3 regions of the Stenotrophomonas sp. YJH_SMC_53 genome follow, and region 2 is predicted to be linked to each of the others. Evidence: predicted binding sites of a transcription regulator. Region 2 holds the regulator's gene; each other region holds the start of a gene.
What was found. The regulator FliA, encoded in region 2, starts transcription of late flagellar genes. The targets are predictions, from matches to a motif close to TAAAGTTTNNCNNNCNNNGGCCGATAA.
Positions count from the first base shown of each region.

Region 1: a site for FliA is predicted at 1,702-1,728, ahead of AC5P7X_RS18115 (methyl-accepting chemotaxis protein). Genes of this name have one in related genera too.
Region 3: a site for FliA is predicted at 1,837-1,863, ahead of AC5P7X_RS20230 (chemotaxis protein CheW). Genes of this name have one in related genera too.

Region 1 is NZ_JCAFTF010000014.1:31,112-34,364, reverse strand. Features, by position in the region: gene AC5P7X_RS18125 (M23 family metallopeptidase) at 1-557, opposite strand, end outside; gene AC5P7X_RS18120 (L,D-transpeptidase family protein) at 562-1,524, opposite strand; gene AC5P7X_RS18115 (methyl-accepting chemotaxis protein) at 1,758-3,253, shown strand, end outside.
Region 2 is NZ_JCAFTF010000006.1:332,335-335,587, forward strand. Features, by position in the region: gene flhF (flagellar biosynthesis GTPase FlhF) at 1-470, shown strand, start outside; gene AC5P7X_RS12305 (MinD/ParA family ATP-binding protein) at 457-1,344, shown strand; gene AC5P7X_RS12310 (RNA polymerase sigma factor FliA) at 1,341-2,084, shown strand; gene cheY (chemotaxis response regulator CheY) at 2,142-2,534, shown strand; gene AC5P7X_RS12320 (protein phosphatase CheZ) at 2,534-3,139, shown strand; gene AC5P7X_RS12325 (chemotaxis protein CheA) at 3,142-3,253, shown strand, end outside.
Region 3 is NZ_JCAFTF010000023.1:73-3,325, reverse strand. Features, by position in the region: partial or broken gene AC5P7X_RS20240 (methyl-accepting chemotaxis protein) at 1-681, opposite strand, end outside; gene AC5P7X_RS20235 (hypothetical protein) at 783-1,166, opposite strand; gene AC5P7X_RS20230 (chemotaxis protein CheW) at 1,303-1,794, opposite strand; gene AC5P7X_RS20225 (flagellar brake protein) at 2,040-2,813, opposite strand; partial or broken gene AC5P7X_RS20220 (methyl-accepting chemotaxis protein) at 2,974-3,253, opposite strand, start outside.

The DNA of each region.
Region 1 (3,253 bases), on a different contig from region 2:
TGCAGGTGTGGGGCCTCGGCGCTGGCGTTGCCCGTGCTGCCGACGTAGCCGATCACCTCGCCGCGCTTGATCACCTGCTTCTCGGCCAGGCCATCGGCGTAGCGCTGCAGGTGCGCGTAGTAGTAGCACCATTGCCCGCTGGGCTCGAACTGGTAGATCGTCAGGCCACCGCGCTCGCTGTCGAACAGTTTCTCCACCGTGCCATCGGCCACCGCCAGCACCGGCGTACCTGCATCGGCCATGATGTCGATGGCATCGTGTACGCGGCCCTCGCTGCGTGCATCGCTGAAGGTGTCGTGCAGCTGCGAGGGCAGGATTCCCTGCACCGGCAGCAGCAAGCCGGACGGTGCATCGGCAGCCTGGGCGGCCGGCGGCGCGGTGGAGGCGGGTGGGGCTGTTGCGCCTGGCGCTACCGGTTCCGTCACCGGCGCGGCGGCCACCGTCGATGGCGCTTCCGGCAGCGCGTCGGTCACAGGCTCATCCATATCGCGGTGCAGCCACCAACCTGCACCCAATCCCAGCAGAACACCCAGCACGATCAGTTGCGAAAGACGCATCGACTCACTCCTGCATCACGACAGGCACCGAGGTGTCCACTGCGTCGGCCACGCGCAGTGCATCCCAGTTGGTCATGCGTACGCAGCCATGCGACTCGGTCTTGCCCACGTGGCCGGGTTCAGGCGTGCCATGCAGGCCGTAATGCGGCTTGGACAGATCGATCCAGACCCGGCCAACCGGATTGTTCGGGCCGGGCGGCAGCGTGGCTTTCTTTTCCCCCTTGCGGGCATCCCAGAACAGCTTGGGGTTGTAGTGGAACGGCGGGTCGCGGTACACGCCCAGGATTTTCCATTCGCCGATCGGCAACGGGTCGTGCTGGCTGCCGGATGACACCGGCACCTGCGCGATCAGCTTGCCCTGCGCGTCCAGTAGCTGCAGCGTGGAGTCGGATTTGTCGACCACGATCCTGGCGGCCTTCTGCAATGCGGCCGGGGCGATGTTGGGGACCTGGATGCGGCTGCCAGCCCTGGTCAGATCCACGCCGGGATTGAGCATCTTCATCAGCTCTGGGGACGCGTGGAAGCGCTCGCCCAGGGCTTCTTCCACACTGCTGTAGCCCAGCGATTTCAGCTTGGCCTGGGCGGCGGGTCCTTTCGGTATCGGCTGGAACGGGCCGGCGACATCCTCAGCAGTCAGCGTGTAGCTGGCCAGCGGCGTGATCGTATCGGCCTGCAGAGCCTTCCAGGTGGCGTCGTCCAGCTCACCCGTTACGGTCAGGCCGTGTGCCGTCTGGAAGCCTGACACCGCCCGCCGCTGGTTGCTGCCTACCTCACCATCAATCTGGCCCGGAGAGAAGTTCGCACGATCCAGCAGCACCTGGGCATGCAGTGCGGAGCGCACTGCGGTGTCCGGGCCAGCCTTCTCGGCAATGGGGGCGGGCAGGTTGGGCGGCGGCGCCTGCGCGAAGGCCGGCGACGCCAGCAGCGAGATTGCGAGCAGGGTGGATCGAGACACAGATGAGCGCATTGGGATCTCCAGCAGGTACGCCGCCACCTTGCCCGCAGGCGGCGCCGAGCCGCCGTGAAAGGGATCTGATGCCCGCATGAGCAGGCATGTCATTGCGGCCGGTTGCCAGCGGCAGGTGTCGCTGGGACGAGGGCTCACCAAGGTGAACGGTGGCCGACGCCGTCGATGGGCGGCGATCAAGATTGCCTGCCGTGCCGCCGATAAGGCCACATCCCCCCGTTTTGGATACCCCCATGAACTACTTGAGGAACGTCAGGGTTGCCTGGCGTCTTGGGCTGGGCTTTGGCCTGTTGCTGCTGCTGGTTGCCGCCGTAGTGGCCACCGGCGCCACCGCCAGCGTCGTGCAGAAGCGCGCGATGCAGCAGGTGGTCGACGTCAGCGTGGCCAAGGTGCGCCTGTTGTCGCAGATGCTCGACGCCAACAACCAGATGATGGTGGTGCGGCGCGAGATGCTGATCCGCCAGGGCGAAGACCGCGGCAGCGATGAGAAGCGCATTGCCGATCTGGTCAAGCGCTATGAGGCCAGCTGGACCGCCTACCAGGCACTGCCAGGCGATGCGGAGGGCAAGGCCATCGCGGAAACCATCGCGGCCAAGCGTGCCATCGCGCGCCCGCTCAACAAGCAGACCAGCGAACTGATGGAGCAGGGCGACTACCCGGGCGCCGTGGCGCTGACCCTGGGTCCGGTGCAGGAAGCCGCCAACGGCTGGAACAAGGCGCTGTCCGATGGCGTGGACTTCGAGGAGAAGGAAAGCCGTGAGGCTGCCGCCGAGGCGATCCGCCTGGGCGAGCGCAGCCTGCTGCAGCTGCTGGTGCTGGGCGGCGTCGCGCTGCTGGTGGGCATCGGTGCCTCGGTGATGATCGGCCGCAGCCTGACCGGTCCGCTGGCGCGCGCGGTGAACCTGGCCGAGCGCCTGTCCAAGGGACAGCTGGACCAGGAGTTCCGCCTCGGTGGCCGCGACGAGCTGACCCAGCTGGGCGAGGCGATGGCCAGCGTGCGCCAGAGTGTGCAGGCGGCGATCGGCGCGCAGTTGCAGATGGCCGAGCAGCACGAGGCCGGTGCAATCCGCTATCGCATGGACGCCAGTGCGTTCCCCGGTGATTTCGGCCGCATGGTGCAGGCCACCAACAGCCTGGTGGAGTCGCACGTGCAGGTGGAACTGCTGATGGCCGAGGTGATGCAGCGTTACGCCATGGGTGACCTCAGCCGCGACCTGCCGGACTACCCGGGCGAGAAGGGCACGCTGACCCGCACCCTGGCGGCGGTGAAGCAGAGCCTGATGGCGATCAACGCGCAGATCGATGAACTGGCCCGCGCCGCACGCGCCGGCGATTTCAGCATGCGTGGCGATGCCGCTGCGTTCCAGTACCAGTTCAAGACGATGGTCGAGCACCTCAACGGCATGATGGCCAGTTCGCAGGCCAGCATCGCCGATGTTTCCGACGTGCTGCGCGCGATCTCGCATGGCGACCTGACCGCACGCATGGAGGGCGAGTACGACGGCGTGTTTGCGCGCATGCGCGACGATGCCAACACCACCACCGCGCAGCTGACCGGCATTGTCCGCGGCATCCAGGTGGCTGCCGACAGCATCAACAACGCGGCCCAGGAACTGGCCGCCGGCAACAACGACCTGTCGCGCCGCACCGAGCAGCAGGCCGCGAATCTGGAAGAAGCGGCCGCGTCGATGGAGGAGCTGACCTCCACCGTACGCCAGAACGCCGAACT
Region 2 (3,253 bases):
GGCAGCTCGGCATCGCCGTCCACGAGGCCAACAGCGGCACCGACCTGGACCAGCTGCTGGAACGCCTGAAGGACTACAAGCTGGTACTGATCGACACCGCCGGGCTGGGCCCGCGCGACCGCGCGCTGGCCGCCCAGCTGCAGTGGCTGCGCGCCGCCCGCCAGGTGCGCACCCTGCTGGTGCTGCCGGCCAACACCAGCTTCGGCGACATGGACGAGGTGGTCCGCCGCTTCGGTGCCGCCAACCTGCAGGGCCTGGTGCTGAGCAAGCTGGACGAAACCGGCCGCTTCGGCAACGCCCTGTCGGTGGCCGTGGACCATGCCCTGCCGATCACCTGGGTGACCGATGGCCAGGACGTTCCGGACGACCTGCACCGGGCCAGTGCGGCCAATCTCGTACTTCGCCTTGAAGATTTGCGCCGAGCGGCCGATATGCCCTGCAACCCGGAGTTGAACCATGCCGTCGCGTGAGTACGCCAAGCTGACCAAGACCTTCCCGCTGTCGGCCACCCGCAGCGAGCCGCTCGGCCCTGTGCGCACCATCGCCGTGACCGGCGGCAAGGGCGGCGTGGGCAAGACCAACGTATCGGCCAACCTGGCCGTGGCGCTGGCCGGCATGGGCAAGCGCACGCTGCTGCTGGACGCCGACCTCGGCCTGGCCAACATCGACGTGATCCTGGGCTTGAACCCCACCTTTACGCTGGCCGACCTGGTTGCCGGCCGCTGCTCGCTGGACGATGTCATCGTCGAAGGCCCGAACGGCGTGCTGGTGGTCCCGGCCGCGTCCGGCCGCCGGCACATGGCCGAGCTGGCCCCGGCCGAGCACGTCGGCCTGGTCAACGTGTTCTCCGAGCTGGAGCGCGAGCTGGACATCATGGTGGTGGACACCGCCGCGGGCATCACCGACGGCGTGCTGACCTTCTGCCAGGCCGCGCAGGACACCGTGGTCGTGGTCTGTGACGAGCCGGCTTCAATCACCGACGCCTACGCGCTGATCAAGGTGCTGTCGCGTGAACGGGGCGTGGACCGCATCCAGGTGGTGGCCAACATGGTGCGCGACCCCAATGAGGGCCGCGTGCTGTACGAGAAGCTGACCCGCGTCTGCGAGAAGTTCCTCGCCGATGTTTCGCTGAACTACCTGGGCTGCGTGCCGCAGGATGACTGGCTGCGCCTGTCGGTGCAGCGCCAGCAGCCGGTGGTGAAGGCCTACCCGTCCAGCCCGTCCGCACTGGCGATCACCGAGATCGCGCGCCGCACGGCCCGCTGGCAGGCGCCGACCGAACCACGCGGCGGCGTCGAGTTCTTCCTCGAACGCATCCTCAAGCAGCGCGGGGTGGCGGCATGAAAGGCGCGGCCCAGTACAGGGAAGTCCAGCGCTCGGCGGCCAACGACGTCATCGCCCAGCACTCGGACCTGGTGCGGCGCATCGCCCACCATCTGGCCGCGCGCCTGCCGGCCAGCGTCGAAGTCGACGACCTGATCCAGGCTGGCATGATGGGCCTGATCGAGGCTTCGCGCAGCTACGACGCCGACCAGGGCGCCTCGTTCGAGACCTATGCCTCGATCCGTATCCGTGGCTCGATGATCGACGAGATCCGCCGTGGCGACTGGGTGCCGCGCTCGGTGCACCGCCGTGCACGCGATGCTGCCGCCACCATCCGCCGCCTGGAACAGAGCAGCGGCCGCGCCGCCAGCGCCACCGAAGTGGCCGCCGCGATGGAGATGCCACTGCCCGAATACCTGCGCCTGATGGAAGACGCCGCGCGTGGCCAGGTGCTGAGCCTGGAGTCGCGCATTGAGGACCAGGGCGAGCTGGACACGGTCGCACAGGGTGGCCCGACCCCGCAGCAGGTGCTGGAGCGCAGCGAGTTCGGCCGCGAGCTGGGCAAGGCCATCGGCCATCTGCCCGAGCGCGAACAGCTGGTGCTCTCGCTCTACTACGAGCAGGAACTCAACCTGAAGGAGATCGGCGCGGTGCTCGGCGTGAGCGAGTCGCGGGTCTGCCAGATCCACGGCCAGGCCGTGCTGCGCCTGCGCGGCCGGCTGAAGGTATTCGAGGCCGTCGACGCCGGCCTCGAAGAATGAACATCCCCGAGGCAGCTGCCCCCGGCCGCCCGGAATGAACAACAAAGGAACTCTGCTTTGAACAAGAACATGCGCATCCTGATCGTCGACGACTTCTCGACCATGCGTCGCATCGTCAAGAACCTGCTGGGCGATCTGGGCTTCACCAACACCGCCGAAGCCGAGGACGGGCATGCCGCGCTGTCGCTGCTGCAGAGCCAGCCGTTCGATTTCGTGGTCACCGACTGGAACATGCCGGTAATGACCGGCATCGAGCTGCTCAAGGCGATCCGTGCCGACGCCAAGCTGAAGACCCTGCCGGTGCTGATGGTCACCGCCGAAGCCAAGCGCGAGCAGATCATCGAAGCGGCCCAGAACGGCGTGAACGGCTACATCATCAAGCCGTTCACCGCGCAGACGCTGGAAGAGAAGCTCGGCAAGATCTTCGAACGCCTGGCGGCCAGTGCCTGATGGATACCACGGTCGACAAGAATGCCCTCGCCCTGCGCCTGCAGGAAGCACTGGACGCACTGGAGTCCGGTGACGAAACCGCCTGGCGGCAACGCATCGACGGACTGGTCGCGCTGCGCACGCAGCCGATGATGAGCGGCCTCTCGCGGCTGGCCCGCGAGCTCGGGCAGGCCCTGGGTGAACTGCCGACCGTACCCAGCGAGGCCGGCGAACTGGACGATGCCTGCGCACGCCTGGACCACGTGGTGGCGATGACCGAACAGGCGACGCACCGCACCCTGGACCTGGCCGAGGAATGCCGCAGCCTGACCGAACAGTTGCGCGCCGAAGGCCTGCAGCCGGGCCAGGATGCACAGCTCGAGCGCATCCGCCACAACCTCACCGAGATCGCCCTGACCCAGAGCTACCAGGACCTGACGGGGCAGATCATCCGTCGCGTGGTCGGCATCGTCCGCCGTGTGCATGAGGGCTTCGGCGCGCTCGGCCTGCCGCCGGAACAGCATCGCACCGATCCGGAACTGGCCGGGCCGGCACTGAAGGGACTGGACCGCCACGCGGTCTCGCAGAACGACGCCGACGACCTGCTGTCGGACCTGGGGCTGTAAGCATGAGCGCGGTATCCGACGACATCACTGCCGATTTCATCATCGAGGCGCAGGAAATCCTGGATCGCCTGGGCGAACAGCTGGTGTCGCTGGAGCAGGCACCACAGGACACCG
Region 3 (3,253 bases), on a different contig from region 2:
GTTGGCGACCGAGACGGCGCCACGCACGCTGCCGACCAGTGCGCGGGCGAACAACCACACCAGCACCAGGCCGAGTGCGGCGCCACCCAGCAGGGCGATCACGGTCAGCACGGCCGAGGCGGAATAGGTGGAGGCGGCCTCTTCGCGCGAGGCGCGGGCGAGGCGGTTGTCTTCGGCGATCAGCGCTTCCAGCGCCGATGCAGCCTTGCGGTGCTTGGTACGGGTTTCGCCGACGAAGGTATCGATGGCATCGTCCGGCAGGTCAAGTTCCAGCATCTCGGTGACGCTGTCATAGGACGCCAGCGCATCCTTCCATTCCATGGCGAAGGTGTCGAACAGCTTCTTCTGTTGTGCGTTGTCGACCAGCTTCGGATAGTCCTTGATCGACTTGTCCATGCTGGTGCGCAGGTCGACGGCCTGCTTGCGCGCATCGGACTTGACGTCGTCGCTGGCGCGGATCAACTGCTGGTAGGCGGCATTGCGGTATTCGCCCAGCATGCCGCGCATCTCGCCGGCGAGGCGGATGCTCTCCATGCGTGAACCGGCCAGCTCGGTGGTGACGTTGTTCAGCGAATGCAGGCCGCGATAGGCGACGATGCCCTGCAGCAGCATCACCAGCAGGAGGACGCCGAAGGTCAGCAGCAGCTTCGGCATCAGTTTCAGGTTGTTGATCCACGGCATGGGCGTTGCGAGCTCCTAAGGCAGACGCGCCCGGGCATCGGGCCCGGTTGCAGCAGAAACCACGCCGGCACCAGGTCCGGCGTGGTTCGACGGACAGCGGATTACTTGATGTTGGCCAGCTTCAGCCCAGCCGGCGAGCTGACTTCGATTTCCGCGCGCGAGGCGTCGCGCTGGATCTTGCCGATCACGCAGACGGTCTTGCCTTCCAGGGTTTCCAGCGGGAAGGAGAACTTGCCGCGGTTCTCGCCGGCGATGCGGGCCGAGAAGGTGTGGCGCGGGAAGGCGCCGCCCATGTACAGGAAGGTCGGCTGGCCTTCGGAACCTTCTGCGTAGCGGGCCTTTTCAACCTTGCCACAGACCATGCCGTCCTTGCCGACCGAACGCGGGGCCAGTTCCGGCGGGATCATGTCAGCCGACTGGGCGAAAGCGGAGGCGGCGGTGGTGGCCAGGACAGCGGCCGAAACGAACGCAAGCAGGGACTTCATCGAGGGGTATCTCCGGGGATGGTAACGGTCGGGCCGGCCCTGCGCGCTCCTGCGCGGCCGGCTTCTGTCCCCCTATCGGCATCGCCGGGGGGAACTGAAGGGTTTTGTGACCGGAACGTGAAGCAGTTCCGTTTACTCAGGCGGCGACGTCTTCGGTGAGACTGGCCTGGCCCATGTCGGCGCTGTCGAGCAGGGTCTCGATGTCCAGCAGGATCAGCATGCGATCGTCGTGGGTACCGATGCCGGAGATGAAGCGGGTATCGACGGCGGCACCGAATTCCGGGGTCGGTCGGATCTGCTCGGCCGACAGCGGGATCACGTCGGAGACGCTGTCGACGACGATGCCGACCACGCGGTCTTCGACGTTCAGCACGATCATCACGGTGAAGGCGTCGTAGCGGGCGTTGTCCAGGCGCAGCTTCAGGCGCAGGTCGATCACCGGGACGATGGTGCCACGCAGGTTGATCACACCCTTGATGTAGTCCGGGGCATCCGGCACGCGGGTAACCGCGTCGTAGCCACGGATTTCCTGCACCTTGAGGATGTCCACGCCGTAGTGCTCGTCACCAAGGGTGAAGCTGAGGAATTCGCCACCGGTGCTGGCGGAGGAGCTGGTCTTGTCGTTCATCGAGGGGTCCTGGTTCTGCCGGAAGTCCCGGTGTCAGGCTCGATATCGGCCCCGCTGGGGGGGACTTTAGGTGCCCGGGGAAGGGGCATCCACGCATGGCGTGGATCTACCTGGGAGGGTGGGGGCATCCACGCATGGCGTGGATCTACCGGAGATCGGTAGTGCCGGCCGCTGGCCGGAAATGGCCGTACCCGCATTGTCGCCAAGTTGCCGGCCAGCGGCCGGCACTACCCGTTGGCCGGGCCTCAGAGCTCTCCGTTGCGGCGTGCCTTGCGTTGGCGGTCGATGCGGAAGATGTAGCGCTGGATGGCGCTGTCGGCGCCGCGCGGCAGGCTGTCGAAGCGCATGCCCACGCGCTTGACCTCGATGCCGTTGGGCTGGCGCTGCGGCAACAGGTTGCAGACCACCAGCGCGATGTCCAGGTCGGGTCCATCGGGCAGGGACAGCTGCGCCGGATAGCGCTTCTGCAGGCCGAACACCGCGCAGTCATTGGGAACCACCACGGCCAGGCCACCGCCACTGATGTCCACCACGCGCATCGACAACGCTTCGGCGCGCGCTTCGCCGGGGGGCAGCAGCAGCTGCGGTGAGTCGGTGACCGGGGTCTCCAGCCGATACAGCTCGCGGCGCTGCAGGTGCACCAGTTCTTCCGGAAGCGGAGCGCGGAAGGCCACGTGGCCGTCGTTGTCCACGCGCTGCAGTTCGTGCAGGCGGAAACGCACCAGCACCCGTTCGAGCTGGGCGAAGCACAGCAGGTGATCGGCCTGCTCGGCGGCGCGGTTGGAGGCTTCCTGCGGGCTGCCATCGAGCAGCAGGTAGTCCTCGTCCTCGTCGAGGTCGAGCAGCGCAGTGGGGAACGAACGGTCACGGCCGTCGATGTGCGCGTTGATCAGTGATCGCTGGTCGATCAGCGAGCGCAGCAGCTGCCGCAGCTGGCGCGGGTTGCGGACCAGGAAGCGCTCGTCAGCGGCGTCGGCCGCGTGGACATCATGCACTGCAGTGTCGTTGCCGTCGGACATGGAATCTACGGTCAGGGGCGGGCGCCAGCACGCGTTGGTGCGAGGCTCGATGGGGATATCGGCCTCTGCACCGGATTATGAAGTGAGATTTGCATCACTTTCCACGCGTAAGGGGTCAGATCCCTTTCCTGCGGGAAAGGGATCTGACCCCGTGGTTCTGTCAGAACTCCTGCCAGTCGCCGTCGGCGGCCAGTACCGGCTGCGCCGTCGAGCTGCGCAGGGGGCGCGCGGAAGCCGGCTTTGCCGAAGGTGCGGCGGCGGCGACCTGGCGCGGTACCGGTGCCGCCAGCGGGCGTGCCGGAATGGCCGTCGTGCCGTGCGATGCCAGCCGGAAGCGGGCCACGGCTTCACCCAGCTGCACGGCCTGGTCCTCCATCGCACGTGCGGCAGCGGTGGCTTCCTCCACCAGCGCGGCATTCTGCTGGGTGGTTTCGTCCATC